Linked DNA regions of Tenggerimyces flavus. Each later gene encodes a partner of the first gene's protein in a complex. Links are inferred from orthologs where the notes say so. Each region holds a gene or a part of one and is shown in the gene's direction. Other genes may lie near its edges. The genes, in order: sucB and JOD67_RS35855.

The links.
Region 2: sucB (region 1) and JOD67_RS35855 share a complex: the UniProt entries of both Bacillus subtilis proteins name them as parts of the 2-oxoglutarate dehydrogenase (OGDH) complex. The link is inferred for Tenggerimyces flavus from one-to-one orthologs.

The regions. Positions count from the first base shown.
Region 1 is NZ_JAFBCM010000001.1:5,734,197-5,740,600, forward strand. What follows is about bases 1,512-4,465. They hold sucB (2-oxoglutarate dehydrogenase, E2 component, dihydrolipoamide succinyltransferase), read left to right. Parts: upstream 1,512-2,017; coding sequence 2,018-3,913; downstream 3,914-4,465. Other genes in these bases: lpdA (dihydrolipoyl dehydrogenase), read left to right, coding at 1,512-1,997; JOD67_RS26865 (TIGR01777 family oxidoreductase), read left to right, coding at 3,921-4,465. Outside these bases: JOD67_RS26850 (hypothetical protein), read right to left, coding at 81-428; more of lpdA, read left to right, coding at 606-1,511; more of JOD67_RS26865, read left to right, coding at 4,466-4,811; JOD67_RS26870 (serine/threonine protein kinase), read right to left, coding at 4,819-6,404. UniProt on the Bacillus subtilis protein: E2 component of the 2-oxoglutarate dehydrogenase (OGDH) complex which catalyzes the second step in the conversion of 2-oxoglutarate to succinyl-CoA and CO(2).
Region 2 is NZ_JAFBCM010000001.1:7,691,459-7,699,298, forward strand. Bases 1,936-6,325 are described here. They hold JOD67_RS35855 (multifunctional oxoglutarate decarboxylase/oxoglutarate dehydrogenase thiamine pyrophosphate-binding subunit/dihydrolipoyllysine-residue succinyltransferase subunit), read left to right. Parts: upstream 1,936-2,315; coding sequence 2,316-6,125; downstream 6,126-6,325. Other genes in these bases: JOD67_RS35850 (DUF1707 SHOCT-like domain-containing protein), read left to right, coding at 1,936-2,136; JOD67_RS35860 (DUF6104 family protein), read left to right, coding at 6,136-6,312. In the rest of the region: JOD67_RS35840 (hypothetical protein), read left to right, coding at 148-1,149; JOD67_RS35845 (DUF3052 family protein), read left to right, coding at 1,242-1,637; more of JOD67_RS35850, read left to right, coding at 1,711-1,935; JOD67_RS35865 (AraC family transcriptional regulator), read right to left, coding at 6,688-7,840. UniProt on the Bacillus subtilis protein: E1 component of the 2-oxoglutarate dehydrogenase (OGDH) complex which catalyzes the decarboxylation of 2-oxoglutarate, the first step in the conversion of 2-oxoglutarate to succinyl-CoA and CO(2).

The DNA.
Region 1 (6,404 bases):
TGGTAGCGACACGCCGGCGTGTCGCTACCAGAACCCCACAGTTTGGGCGTTCAGGACGGATGCGTTCAGGACGGATGCGGTCAGTTCATCGGGTCGGTGCGGGCCTTCTCGGCCGCTTTCTTGCGCGCGTTCCAGTCCCGCATGCGCTGCGGGTAGCCCACCACCTGGGCGTCGTAGCTCGGCACGCCGAGCTTGTTCGCGAACGCGTGCGCCGCGGCCGCGTTGGGGACGCGGCGGCGGGTCCACTCGCCGTCGTTCGCGACCAACAACAACGTGGTCTGGGTCACAGCCGTCGGAGGCTCCACGAAGCCCTCGACGCCCATGCGCTCACGGGCGAACCGCTCCAGGTGCGCGAAGTCCTCGCTCGCCTTGGGGCGAGTGCTGGACGGCCCACCTGACTTCGACCGCCGCCGGAACCATCGCAACATGGTCAGCCAACCTCCTGGTCACGCAACGTCCCAAGTGTCGCCCAGGTTCCACCCCTCGCGCACCCCGACACTGCGACTCGCGAGAACGCACGACCCTTTGGCGCGCCGAGCCGCCCGCGTGGAAGGATGACAGCGCTGACCAGTACATCCACTGACCCACTCGGCACGGAGGAACCCGTGGCGGACAACGCCGGTAGCTCGTTCGACCTCGTGATCCTGGGCGGGGGCAGCGGCGGCTACGCCTGTGCCCTCCGCGCCGCTGAGCTCGGCCTGAAGGTCGCGCTCGTGGAGAAGGACAAGCTCGGCGGTACGTGTCTGCACCGCGGCTGCATCCCGACCAAGGCCCTGCTGCACGCCGGCGAGGTCGCCGACGCCGCGAAGGAGGCCGGCGAGTTCGGCGTCCGCGCGACGTTCGACGGCGTCGACCTGGCGGGCGTCAACAAGTACAAGGACGGCGTCGTCGGCCGGCTCTTCAAGGGCCTCACCGGCCTGCTGACCGGCAACAAGAACATCACGATCGTCGAGGGCGCCGGCCGGCTCGTCGCCAAGAACGCGGTCGAGGTCGACGGCACGCGGTACGAGGGCAAGCACGTCGTGCTGGCCTCCGGCTCGTTCTCCAAGAGCCTGCCCGGCCTCGAGGTCGACGGCGAACGCGTCATCACCAGCGAGCACGCGCTCAACCTCACCGAGCTGCCGAAGTCCGCGATCGTCCTCGGCGGCGGCGTGATCGGCGTGGAGTTCGCGAGCGCCTGGCGCTCGTTCGGGGTCGAGGTCACGATCATCGAGGCGCTCCCCCGGCTGCTCGCCGTCGAGGACGCCGACAGCTCCAAGCAGGTCGAGCGCACGTTCCGCAAGCGCGGCATCGCCTTCAAGGTCGGCACCCCGTTCAAGACCGTCGAACGCTCCGACACCGGCGTGCGCGTGACCGTCGAGGGAGGCGAGACGTTCGACGCCGACGTGCTCCTCGTCGCCGTGGGGCGCGGCCCGACGACCGCCGACCTCGGGTACGAGGAGCAGGGCGTCACAATGGACCGCGGCTTCGTCCCGGTCGACGAGCGCCTGCGGACGAACGTGGCCGGCATCTACGCGGTCGGCGACATCGTGCCCGGCCTGCAGCTCGCCCACCGCGGCTTCCAGCAAGGCATCTTCGTGGCCGAGGACGTCGCGGGGCTCGACCCCGCGCCGTTCGACGACACCGGCATCCCGCGGATCACGTACTGCGAGCCGGAGGTCGCCTCCGTCGGGCTGTCCGAGGACGCCGCGAAGGAGAAGTTTGGCGCCGACGCCGTCACGACGTACAACTACAACCTGGGGGGCAACGGCAAGAGCCAGATCCTTCGTACGCAGGGCTTCATCAAGCTCGTGCGGCAGAAGGACGGTCCGGTTGTGGGCGTCCACATGGTGGGCAGCCGCGTATCGGAGCTCATCGCCGAGGCTCAACTGATCTACAACTGGGAAGCCTTCCCCGAGGAAGTCGCCCAGCTGGTCCACCCGCACCCGACGCAGAGCGAGGCCCTGGGCGAAGCCCACCTCGCGCTCGCCGGCAAGCCACTGCACGCGCACAGCTGACAACAGGAGAAGGAGCAAGGATGCCGGTCTCCGTCACCCTCCCCGCGCTCGGGGAGAGCGTCACCGAGGGAACCGTGACGCGGTGGCTCAAGCAGGTGGGCGACACCGTCCAGACCGACGAGCCGCTGCTCGAGGTCTCCACGGACAAGGTCGACACCGAGATTCCCGCGCCGACCTCCGGCGTGCTGCTGCAGATCACGGTCGGCGAGGACGAGACGGTGGCGGTCGGCGCCGAGCTCGGCGTGATCGGCGACCAGGGCGAGGACTCCGGGTCCGCGGGCGGCGGCGAGGCCGCGCCGGCGGAGCAGGAGCCGCAGGCCGAGGCAGCGCCCGCCCAGGAGCAGGCCGCGCCGGTCGAGGCCCAGCCGCAGGAGCAGGAGGTCGCCCGCGACGAGCAGGCGGCGTCCGACCAACAGGCGATGGCGGCCGAGCCCGAGCAGCCGCAGGCCCAGGCCGAGCCCCAGCAGCCCCAGCAGCAGGAGCAGCCCGCGCCCTCCGGCGAAGGCGGCGGCGCCGAGACCTCCGTGACGCTGCCGGCCCTCGGCGAGAGCGTCACCGAGGGAACGGTGACCCGCTGGCTCAAGCAGATCGGCGACACCGTCCAGACCGACGAGCCGCTGCTCGAGGTCTCCACGGACAAGGTCGACACCGAGATCCCGGCACCGGCGTCCGGCACGCTGCTCCGGATCACGGTCGGCGAGGACGAGACCGTCGCGGTCGGCGCCGAGCTCGGCGTGATCGGCAGCGACCAGGCCGCCGCACCCAAGCACGCGTCCGCCGAGCCCGAGGCCCCGGCGGCGCCCGAGCAGCAGCAGGCCCAGCAGCCGCAGGCCGAGCCCGTACGCACGCCCGAGCCCCCGGCACCGCCCGCGGAGACCCCGGCGGCCCAGGCACCGGCCATCCAGCCGCCCGCGGCCGAGGAAGCCCCGAAGCCGGCCCAGCCGGCCGACGCGGCACCGCCGAACGGCGATGGCGCGAGCCAGTACGTGACCCCGCTGGTCCGCAAGCTCGCCAACGAGCACGACATCGACCTCAGCACGATCACCGGCACCGGTGTCGGTGGCCGGATCCGCAAGCAGGACGTCCTGGCCGCGGCCGAGGCGAAGAAGGCCGCCGCGGCGGCACCTGCCCCGGCAGCACAGGCCGCTCCCGCGGCGAGCGCGGCTCCGGCCGCCTCCGCCGACGCGGAGAACCTGCGCGGCACCACGCAGAAGCTCACCCGGATGCGCAAGATCATCGCGCAGCGCCTGGTCGAGTCGATGCAGGTCTCCGCGCAGCTCACCACCGTGGTCGAGGTCGACGTCACCCAGATCGCCCGGCTCCGCAACAAGGTGAAGAACGACTTCCAGAAGCAGAACGGCGTCAAGCTGTCGTTCCTGCCGTTCTTCGCCAAGGCGGCGATCGAGGCGCTGAAGGTGCACCCGAAGCTGAACGCCTCGATGGACGTCGAGAAGGGCGAGGTCACCTACCACGACGCCGAGCACCTCGTGGTCGCCGTCGACACCGAGCGCGGGCTGCTGGTGCCGGTCGTGCACAACGCGGGCGACCTCAACATCGTCGGCCTGACGAAGAAGATCGCCGACCTGGCCGAGCGGGCGCGCACCAACAAGCTCGTTCCGGACGAGCTGGCGGGCGGCACGTTCACGCTCACCAACACCGGCAGCAGGGGTGCCCTGTTCGACACCCCGATCTTCTTCCAGCCGCAGGTCGCGATCCTCGGCACCGGCTCGGTCGTGAAGCGCGCGGTCGTGATCGACGACGAGGACCTCGGCGAGACGATCGCGGTGCGGCACATGATGTACCTCGCGCTGAGCTACGACCACCGCCTGGTGGACGGCGCCGACGCGGCCCGCTTCCTCGGCACGATCAAGGAGCGGCTCGAGGACGGCAAGTTCGAAGCGGAGTTCGGCCTCTAGGCCGGCCGTGCGCTACGTCATCTCGGGGGCATCCGGCTACCTCGGCCGGATGCTCCGCTCCGACCTGGCTCGGTCGGGTCACGACGTGACCCGGCTGGTACGGGTGCCGCCGCGCTCCCCCGACGAGTCGCGCTGGGACCCGTCGGCCGGAGTCGTCGACCGGGACGTGCTCGCGGCCGCGGATGTCGTCGTCAACCTGTCCGGCGCGAACATCGGGCGGCCCTGGACGCCCCCGTACAAGCGGGTGCTGATGTCCAGCCGCGTCGACACGACCGGCACGCTGGCCCGGGCGCTCGCCGCGTTGCCGACGCCGCCGCTGTTCGTGTCGCAGAGCGCGGTGGGCTACTACGGCGACGCGGGCGACCGCGAGCTGGAGGAGTCGTCGCCTGCCGGGTCGACGTACGCGGCGGAGATGGCGCGTGCCTGGGAGGACGCGACGTCGCCCGCCACCGAGGCCGGGGTCCGCGTGATCCTGCTCCGTACGGGCGTCGTCCTGGAGGCCGAGTCGACCGCGTTTCGCCTGATGGCGTTGCCGTTCCGCCTCGGTCTGGGCGGACGGTTCGGGTCGGGTGAGCAGTACTTCGGCACGATCGGCCTGGCCGACTGGCTGGGTGCCGTGCGGTTCCTCGTCGACCTTCCGAACGCGGCCGGCGCGTACAACCTCACGCTGCCGGTGCCGCCGACCAACGCCGAGGTCACGGCCGCGTTCGGTGCGCTACTGCGCCGGCCGACGTTCCTGACCGTGCCGGGTGGTCTCGTACGCCTCGGCGTCGGCGACCTGGCCGACGAGCTCCTGGGCAGCCGCCGGATCGTGCCGCGGCGCCTGCTCGACGCGGGCTACGAGTTCAGCGCGCCGAACATCACCGCGGCGATCGCCGCGGCCCTCGCCAAGCGCTGAGCGCGCGTCAGCGCTGCTCGATCCGCGAGATCAGCCAGCCGGCGCCCGGCTGCTGGACGAGCGTGATCCGGCGCGACGTGACCGCTCCGGCGGGGCGCTCGTTGCGTTCGCCGGAGGACTGCACGACGGTGTACGGCTGCAGCTGGTCGACCACGTCCAGGACGGTCTGGGTGGCGGTCTCGCTCACGATCACGAGGTTCTTGATGTCGAACCGCAGCCCCTCGAGCTTGCAGCCGGCCTTGACGCACTTGTCGACCTCGGTCCGGTCCTTGGCCAGCAGCTCCGAGCCCGCGATGTAGACGCGGGACAGTGGCGCGATGTCGGGGCCGGCGAACGCTCGGGCGCGTTCGGTGTCGAGCCCGTTCAGCACTGACCGCCAGCGCGCGTCCGGACCGGCCGTCGCCCCCGGCGTCGGCGGCGTGGTGGTGGTCGGGACCGGGGACAGCGGGCTGGTGACCGTCGGGAGCGGCTCGGGGCTGAACGTGGGGGTCTGCTCCGGGGACGGCGAGGTCGATGCCGAGGGGGTGGCGGAGGGCTCGGCCGACACGCTCGGCGTCGTCTCGGGCTGGGTGATCGTCGGCGGGTCGACCGGTCCGGCGTACTTCGCCCAGGCCAGTCCGGCGACGATCGCCACCGCGATGAGGATCGGACCGAGGATCGCGGCCCCGATGATCAGGCGGCGACGCCTGCGCCCGGCCTCGATCAGCTCGGCGTCGAAGTCCTCGATCGAGTCCGGCGACTCGAAGCCGCCGGGCGGCGGCCGGTGCCCCGGCGGTCTCGGCGGACCGGGCGGCCCTGGCGGGCCCTGTGGGCCGGGTGCCGGTCCGCCGCCGAGGTTGTGCACGAACGGGTCCTGCTCCGACGAGTTCCCCGGCACCGCCGGCGGCGGCCCGGGCGGGGGCTGCTGGCCGGGCGGTTGGGGCGGCTTCTGGGCCTCCGCCGCCTTCGCCTGCTCTGCCATCTTCGCCAGGTCCGCGTCGGTGAGAACGAGCCCTACGGGGAAGCGGATCGGCGCCGGCGGGCAGGCGGCGTACACGAGCTCGGAGAGCTGACCCGCGGTCGGCCGCCGCGGCGCGAGCGGCTGCAGGCCGGCCTCGACCGCGTGCACCAGGCCGGGCGGCAGGTCCTTGCGCTGCTCGGCCAGCGGCTGCCGAGCTGTGCCGGCCTTGGGCGGCTCGCCGGTCAGCGCGGTCGCGGCGCAGACGGCGAGCGCGTACACGTCGCCCGGCGGCGTACTGCTCTGGGCCGAGGAGGACTCGTCGAAATAGCCGTGCGTACGAAGGGCCTCGCCTCCCTCGATCAGCGACAGCAGGCCGAGGTCGGCGAGGACCGGCCGCCCGTCGCCGGTGTACAGGATGTGGTCCGGCGTGACGTCGCCGTGGACGAGGCCGCGCTCGTGCGCCGCGGCGAGCGCTTCGGCGATCGGCGCGATCGTCGTGACGACCTCGGCCGGATCGAGCGGACCGCGGGCGCTCAGCAGCTCGGCGAGGCTGCCGCCGTCGGCGTAGTCGAGGACGAACACGACCTCTTCGTCGAGCGGGATCGCCTCGCGGATGCGCAGCAGATGCGGGTGGCCGATGAGGCCGAGGATCG
Region 2 (7,840 bases), 2.0 Mb from region 1 along the record:
CGAAGGGTTAATGACGATGCGCATATGTTTCGTGACGAAGAGTGAGACCGGGCTTGACAGAATGCCGGACGTGCTAGAGGCTCGCCGGGTCGTGTTGGTGGCAGCGTCCGCATCTGCCATTGAGTTGTTCGCAGGCGGGAGGACCTGATGCGGGACGCCCAGAAGGGCCGCAAATCGTGGCTGGAGCGACTGACGTCGCCTCCGGAGTCCGAGACCGAAGAACAGTATCCAGGCGATCAATACGCCACTGAGCAACCACAAACGCCCACTCCTTATCGCGTCGACCAGCGCAATGTCGATCGCGAGCGCGCGCCGTTGCGGGATGTCCGCGACCTTCGTGACCAGCGTGACCGTGAGCCGGCAGGCCAGGAGGGGTACGAGACGTTCGCTCCGCCCGTGCCGGCTCCGACGTTCCGCGAGGAGCCACGGACGTCCGAGCCCGAGCGCCCGGTCGAGGTTCCGGTGTCGCGCGTGGACGAGCACGCGGACTTCCGTCCCCGTGACCTCGCCCGCGAGGAGCACGAGGACCTCAGCGACCGGGACGAGGAGATGCCGACCGTCGTACCAGGCGTCCCCGGACCGAGCTCGCCGTCGCTGCGGGAGACCGCGCGCGACGACGCCTGGGGCAGCCCGGTGTCCGCACCGGTCGACACGGCCGAAGACAGTGCCCGTGACGAAGACGTCGACGACATCGATGCCGTCGACGACTCCGCACAGGTCCAGAACGCCACGGCCCCGTCGCCGTGGCAGCCCGACCCAGCCCCGACGAGCTCCGACTCTGAGCGTCCGGGTCAGGATCTCGAACCGGAGGTGCCGGTGTCCGTCGAAGACGAGATCACCACGAGTCCCAGCGAGGAAGAACAGCTGGAAGCAGCCCGCAAGCGGCACGTCGAGGAGCTGCAGCACCGCTGGCTCGTCACGCAGGCCCAGTTGCTCGACGACCCGCGGGACGCGGTGCGCGAGGCTGGTCTGCTGATCGGTGACGCGATGCAGTTCGTGACGTCGACGTTCACCGACCACAGGGACCGCATCGAGCGGGAGTGGAAGAACAACGACGAGCTCGACACCGACGAGCTCCGCACGATCATGCGGCGCTACCGGAACCTGTTCCAGTACGTCCTCTCCGCGTCGCAGCTGCCGGACCTGTAGGCCCGGTTACAACCCCGTAAACACAGCGCAGTCTCTGCCGGTACCGCCGCGAATCCCCCACGGGATCGCGGCGGTATTGGCATGCTGGCCGCATGAGTCCCGGGTACTCCGGAACACCACTCCCCCAGAAGCTCGGCATCAAGCCGGACCACGCTGTCCTGTTGGCCTCCGCGCCCGCTGGATTCGAGCTCGACGGCGTGCGTGTCAACAGGCGAGCCACCCGGCCGACGTACGACGTGATCCTCGCGTTCGCGTACGACCAGGCCCAGCTCGCCCGGCACCTCGACAACCTCAAGCGCCGCATCTTTCCCGCCGGCGCGCTGTGGATCGCGTGGCCGAAGCGCGGGAGCGGCCTGCCGACCGATCTCACCGAGAACAGCATCCGCGACCACGCCCTCCCGCTCGGCCTCGTCGACGTGAAGGTTTGCGCGGTCGATGACGTTTGGTCGGGCTTGAAACTGGTGTGGCGAGTGGAGCACCGAAAGTAAGCCGAAAAGACGTCTGGGCCTTAACGCCGAAGCGTGCCTACTCTGGAGTACCGGCACGAAGGAGTGTTCCCAGATGGCCGACCCGGACCGCCTGCCCCAGCCCCACCTCCGGGTGGGAGACGCCGAACGCGACAAAGCGTCGTCGGCGCTGGGCGAGCACTTCGCGGCGGGACGGCTGAGCCCTGACGAGCACGACGAGCGGCTCACCCAGGTCTGGGACGCCAAGACGTACGGCGACCTGGCCGCGGTGTTCCGCGACCTGCCCGAGCCAGGCCCGGACAATCTCCCGGCGGTTCCGCCGAAGCCGCCCGAGGTCGAGTCCAAGCGCCAGGCCCGCGCGCATCGTCGGCAGGACGCCGGACAGCTGGTCCGCGCGTTCGCTCCGCTGCTGCTCGCGCTGGCGTTCATCACCGTGGTCACGGTGCCGTGGCACCCCTGGCCACTGTTCATCCTGGTGTGGTTCCTGATCGGCGCCGCGGGGAGGTCGCAACGCCGTTGACGGCCGGTCAGTACGAACGAAATCACCAGTACGGCGAGCCACTTTCTCCCGGTTTGTCGTGTCCTACCCACAACCCGAGAGTCCAGGCCCCAGCACTTGGCTCCGGCGACTACTCTTGACCTCCGAACTATGCAGTTACCAACCCTCAAGAACACGGTGCGGAAGAGGCGATCAGCCCAGTGGCGTCCCAGTCCTCCCAACAAGACCCACTTTCGAAGTTCGGGGCCAACGAGTGGCTCGTCGACGAGATGTACGAGCGCTATCTCGAGGACCCCGACTCCGTCGACCAGGCATGGGTAGCCGTCCTCCGCGACTACAAGCCGGGTACGGATCGCCCGATCGCGAAGGCCAAGGCCGCCGCGACGACGCCCGCGCCGACCCAGACACAGGCGCCGGTCGCGAAGACGCAGCCGCAGGCGACCTCCGCCGCCCCCGCCGCGCAGGCGCAGGCGCCGGCAGTGAAGAGCAAGCCGGCCGACGGAATCGGCCCGACCGCGTCCACCGGGGTGTCCCAGGCCGCGACGACCACCGCGCCCACGCCGGGCGGCAAGGCCAAGCCCGTTCCCGTTCGTAAGCCGAACGCCGTGCCCGCCGACCCGCCGACCCGTCAGGTCGCCCAGCCGCGCAACGAGACCGAGCCCGAGTACGTCACGCTGCGTGGCGCCTCCGCGCGCGTGGTCAAGAACATGGAGGACAGCCTCCACGTTCCGACCGCGACCAGCGTCCGCATGGTGCCGGTCAAGCTGCTGATCGACAACCGGATCGTGATCAACAACCACCTCGCCCGCTCCCGCGGCGGCAAGGTGAGCTTCACCCACATCGTCGGGTACGCGATCGCCAACGCGGTCCGCTCGATGATGGAGATGAACCACGGCTACGCCGAGGTCGAGGGCAAGCCGACCATGGTCAAGCCGCCGCACCTCAACCTGGGCCTCGCGATCGACGTCCAGAAGGAGGACGGCACCCGCCAGCTCCTGGTCCCCAACATCAAGAGCGCGGACACCCTCGACTTCGCCTCGTTCTGGTCGGCGTATGAGGACATCGTCCGCCGGACCCGCAACGGCAAGCTCACCGTCGAGGACTTCCAGGGCACCACGATCAGCCTCACCAACCCTGGCACGATCGGCACGTCGCACTCGGTGCCGCGGCTGATGCAGGGGCAGGCCACGATCGTCGGCGTCGGCGCGATGGAGTACCCCGCCGAGTACCAGGGCGCCGCCGAGTCGACGATGAACAGGCTCGCGGTGAGCAAGGTCATGACGCTCACCTCGACGTACGACCACCGGGTGATCCAGGGCGCGCAGTCCGGTGAGTTCCTGCGGCGGATCCACCAGCTGCTGTTGGGCGCCGAGGGCTTCTACGACGACATCTTCGCCGCGCTGCGGATCCCGTACGAGCCCGTCCGCTGGGTCTCCGACATCCCCGCTTCGCACGACGACGAGGTCGGCAAGCAGGCGCGCGTGCTCGAGCTGATCCACGCGTTCCGGGTCCGCGGCCACCTGATGGCCGACACCGACCCGCTCGAGTACAAGATGCGCCGGCACGACGACCTCGACGTCGTCACGCACGGCCTCACGCTGTGGGACCTCGACCGCGAGTTCGCGACCGGCTCGTTCGGCGGCGGGCGTAAGCGGTTCATGCTGCTGCGCGAGGTGCTCGGGGTGCTGCGCGACGCGTACTGCCGCACCACCGGCATCGAGTACATGCACATCCAGGACCCCGAGGAGCGGCGCTGGATCCAGGACCGCGTCGAACGGCCGCAGGAGCGGCTGCCGCGGCAGGAGCAGCTGCGCATCCTGGCCAAGCTCAACCAGGCCGAGGCGTTCGAGACGTTCCTGCAGACCAAGTACGTCGGGCAGAAGCGGTTCTCGCTGGAGGGCGGCGAGTCGACGATCGCGCTGCTCGACGAGCTCTGCGAGCAGGCCGCGATGAACGACCTCGACGAGGTCACGATCGGCATGGCGCACCGCGGCCGGCTGAACGTGCTCGCCAACATCGCGAGCAAGGCCAGCGGGCAGATCTTCCGCGAGTTCGAGGGCAACATCGACCCGCGGACGATCCAAGGCTCCGGCGACGTGAAGTACCACCTGGGCGTGGACGGTGAGTTCCTCGCCGAGACCGGCGCCAAGATCAAGGTGTCCGTCGCGGCGAACCCGTCCCACCTGGAGGCCGTCGACCCGGTGCTCGAGGGCATCGCGCGGGCCAAGCAGGACATCCTCAACCGTGGCGCGGACTTCCCGGTGCTGCCTTTGCTCGTGCACGGCGACGCCGCGTTCGCCGGCCAGGGCGTGGTCGCCGAGACGCTCAACCTGTCGCAGCTGCGCGGCTACCGTACGGGCGGCACGATCCACGTGATCGTCAACAACCAGGTCGGCTTCACCACCTCGCCGGCGGCTTCGCGTTCCTCGGTCTACTCGACCGACGTGGCGCGGATGATCCAGGCGCCGATCTTCCACGTGAACGGCGACGACCCCGAGGCGTGCATCCGGGTGGCGCGGCTGGCGTTCGAGTTCCGCCAGACGTTCCACAAGGACGTCGTGATCGACGTGATCTGCTACCGCCGCCGCGGCCACAACGAGGGCGACGACCCGAGCTTCACCCAGCCGATCATGTACGACCTGATCGAGAAGAAGCGCTCGGTGCGCAAGCTCTACACCGAGGCTCTGATCGGTCGTGGCGACATCTCGATCGACGAGGCCGAGCAGGCACTGCGCGACTACCAGGAGCGGTTGGAGCGCGTGTTCGCGGAGGTGCGCGCCGCCAAGACCGCGCCGGTGGACGAGACGTACGTCACTGTTCCGGACTACCCGGACAAGCCGCAGGGCACGCTGCAGACGGCGATCCCGTTCGAGACGCTGAAGAAGATCGCGGACGCGCACGTGTCGGTGCCTGAGGGCTTCACCGTGCACCCGAAGGTGATGCCGCAGCTGCAGCGTCGGGCGGCGGCGATCACCGAGGGCCCGATCGACTGGGGTACGGCGGAGATCGTGGCGTTCGGCGCGCTGCTGCTGGACGGGCGCCCGGTGCGGTTGGCCGGGCAGGACTCGCGGCGGGGCACGTTCGTCTCGCGTTTCGCCACGATCATCGACCGCAAGAACGGCGCGGAGTGGACGCCGCTGTCCCGGCTGGACGACAACCAGGGCACGTTCTACGTCTACGACTCGCTGCTGTCGGAGTTCGCGGCGATGGGCTTCGAGTACGGCTACTCGGTGGCCCGGCCGGACGCGCTGGTGCTGTGGGAGGCGCAGTTCGGCGACTTCGCGAACGGCGCGCAGACGATCATCGACGAGTTCATCTCCTCGGGCGAGGCGAAGTGGGGCCAGCAGTCGGGCGTCGTTCTGCTGCTGCCGCACGGCTACGAGGGCCAGGGCCCGGACCACTCCTCGGCGCGCATCGAGCGCTACCTGCAGATGGTGTCGGGTGAGTCGATGACGGTCGCGCAGCCTTCGACGCCGGCGAACTACTTCCACCTGCTCCGTTGGCAGGCCCTGGGGTCGAAGCACCGGCCGCTGGTCGTGTTCACGCCGAAGTCGATGCTGCGCAACAAGGCGGCCGTCTCGCAGCCTGACGAGTTCGCGCAGGGCACGTGGCAGCCGGTGTTGGCGGACCGTTCGGTGACGGTGCCGGAGGGCGTCAGCCGAGTGATCCTGACGTCCGGCCGGATCTCGTGGGACCTGTTCGCCGAGCGCTCCCGCCGCGAGGGCGACCAGCCCCGTACGGCGATCGTCCGGGTCGAGCAGCTGGCGCCCGTACCGGTCGCGGAGATCAAGGACGCACTGGCCGCGTACCCGAACGCCGGGGACATCCTGTGGGTGCAGGACGAGCCGGAGAACCAGGGCGCCTGGCCACACATGTTGCTGAACCTGGCGCCGCAGCTGTCCCAGCGGATCCGCCTGGTCTCGCGCCAAGCCGCCGCCGCCCCTGCGGTGGGCTCCCACTCGGTGCACGTGACCGAGCTGGACGGCCTGCTCGAGACTGCGTTCGCTTAGGGGCTTGGGGTTGTACTTCACCGACCGTGGGTTGGAAGAGCTCGTCACGCGGCGGGGCGAAGAAGAGGTCTCGCTCGCGTGGCTGGCCGACCGACTGCAGGAGTTCGTGGACCTGAACCCGGAGTTCGAGACGCCGGTCGAACGCCTGGCTACGTGGCTCGCTCGGCTGGACGACGACGAGGACTGACGCGCTGACCGCTCGGAGCGCGCTTCGGCGCGCTCTCCGTGGAGTGGGTGCTCCGCCTCGTCATCTCGTCCGCCAGTGTCCGGTCGCGGCGCCTGATCGACTCCCTGCCAGCTCCCTGGCGACATCACTCCCCGTCGACCAGCTCGCGCTGTTTGAATGAAGGGCACCTTCATTCAATAGGTTCGTATGAAGGTGCCCTTCATTCAAACCTCCGCCACCCCTCCCGCGCGCTCCGCTCCCCTCCCGCGCCATCCCCGGCGACCCGAGCTGTCCGCAGTTTGGATGAAGGGCACCTTCATCCAATAGGTTTGGATGAAGGTGCCCTTCATCCAACGCACTCCCCTCCCCTGGCGGCCGAGCTGGCCTTCGTTGCGGTCAAGCTGGTCCGGTCTCGCGTTCCTGGTACTCGCGCGGTGAGAGGCCGTGGAACCGGGTGAACGCGGCGCTGAACGTTGGCAGGTGGGCGTAGCCGATGCGGCGGGCGACGGCGCTGGGCTTGGCGCCGCCGACGAGGAGGTCGCGGGCGATGCGCATCCGAGCTGCGTAGCGCCAACGGGCGAAGGTCATGCCGGTCTCCTCGCGGAAGGATCGGTGCACGGAGACGGAGATGTCGGCCGACTCACCGGACACCCCCATGCGGCGCAGGTAGTCCGCCGCTACGGCACGCGCGCGCGGATCGGTGGGCATCGGCACCGAGAGGGCACGCCTTGCGGCGACCTGCTCGGTGAACAGCTCGAGGATGTGGCGGGGATCGTAGTCATCTGGGCGCAGGATCGAGCGGGCGCTGAGGGAGCAGTGCATCAGGTAGTCGTCCCAGGCAGGAGAGAACCGCACCTGCAGCGGCTCGGTCAGCGAGAGGTCAGCGCTGCTGGCGTCTCCGAGTGGCAGTGAGATGGAGTTCTCCCGGATGCCGGTGGCGTGCTCCACGTCGGCCGGAATCCAGGTCGCGATGCCGCGGTGCCGCTCGTAGCGGCGATCGCCGATGTCGAGGTACCCGCTGCCGCGGTACATCCAGCTGAGCACATGCATGTCGTTGGCGTGCGGGGGTGTGCGGGCCGCGGGCAGCAGCTCGGGTGCGACCGCGGACCCCCGCACCATCCGTACGAGATCGTCGGTCGGACGTTCCGCGGTGGCGCGTCGCCTCAGGTCGCTGGGGCTCGACCCGAACTGCTGCTTGAACGCACGGGTGAAGCCGTTACGGCTGGCGAAGCCCACTCGTGCGGCCACCTGGTCGACGTCATAGCCCGTCGCCAGGAGCTCGACGGCCGCGGTCAGTCGACAGTGCAGCCGCCACCGCTCGAACGTGAGCCCGGTGTCGGCAAGGAAGTCGCGGCGCAACGTGCGCGAGCTGGAGAGCACCCGCACCGCCCATTCCGAGACGGTGAAGTCGAGCGCCGGGTCACGGAGCAGTTCCTCCGCCACCGCTCTCGCCCCGTGGGCTCGAGGCATCGCAGGCGGATCGAGCAACGCCGGGCGTGAGCCGGGACGGTGCAGGAGGCCGGTGATCGCGTCCTGGGAGTAGCCACGA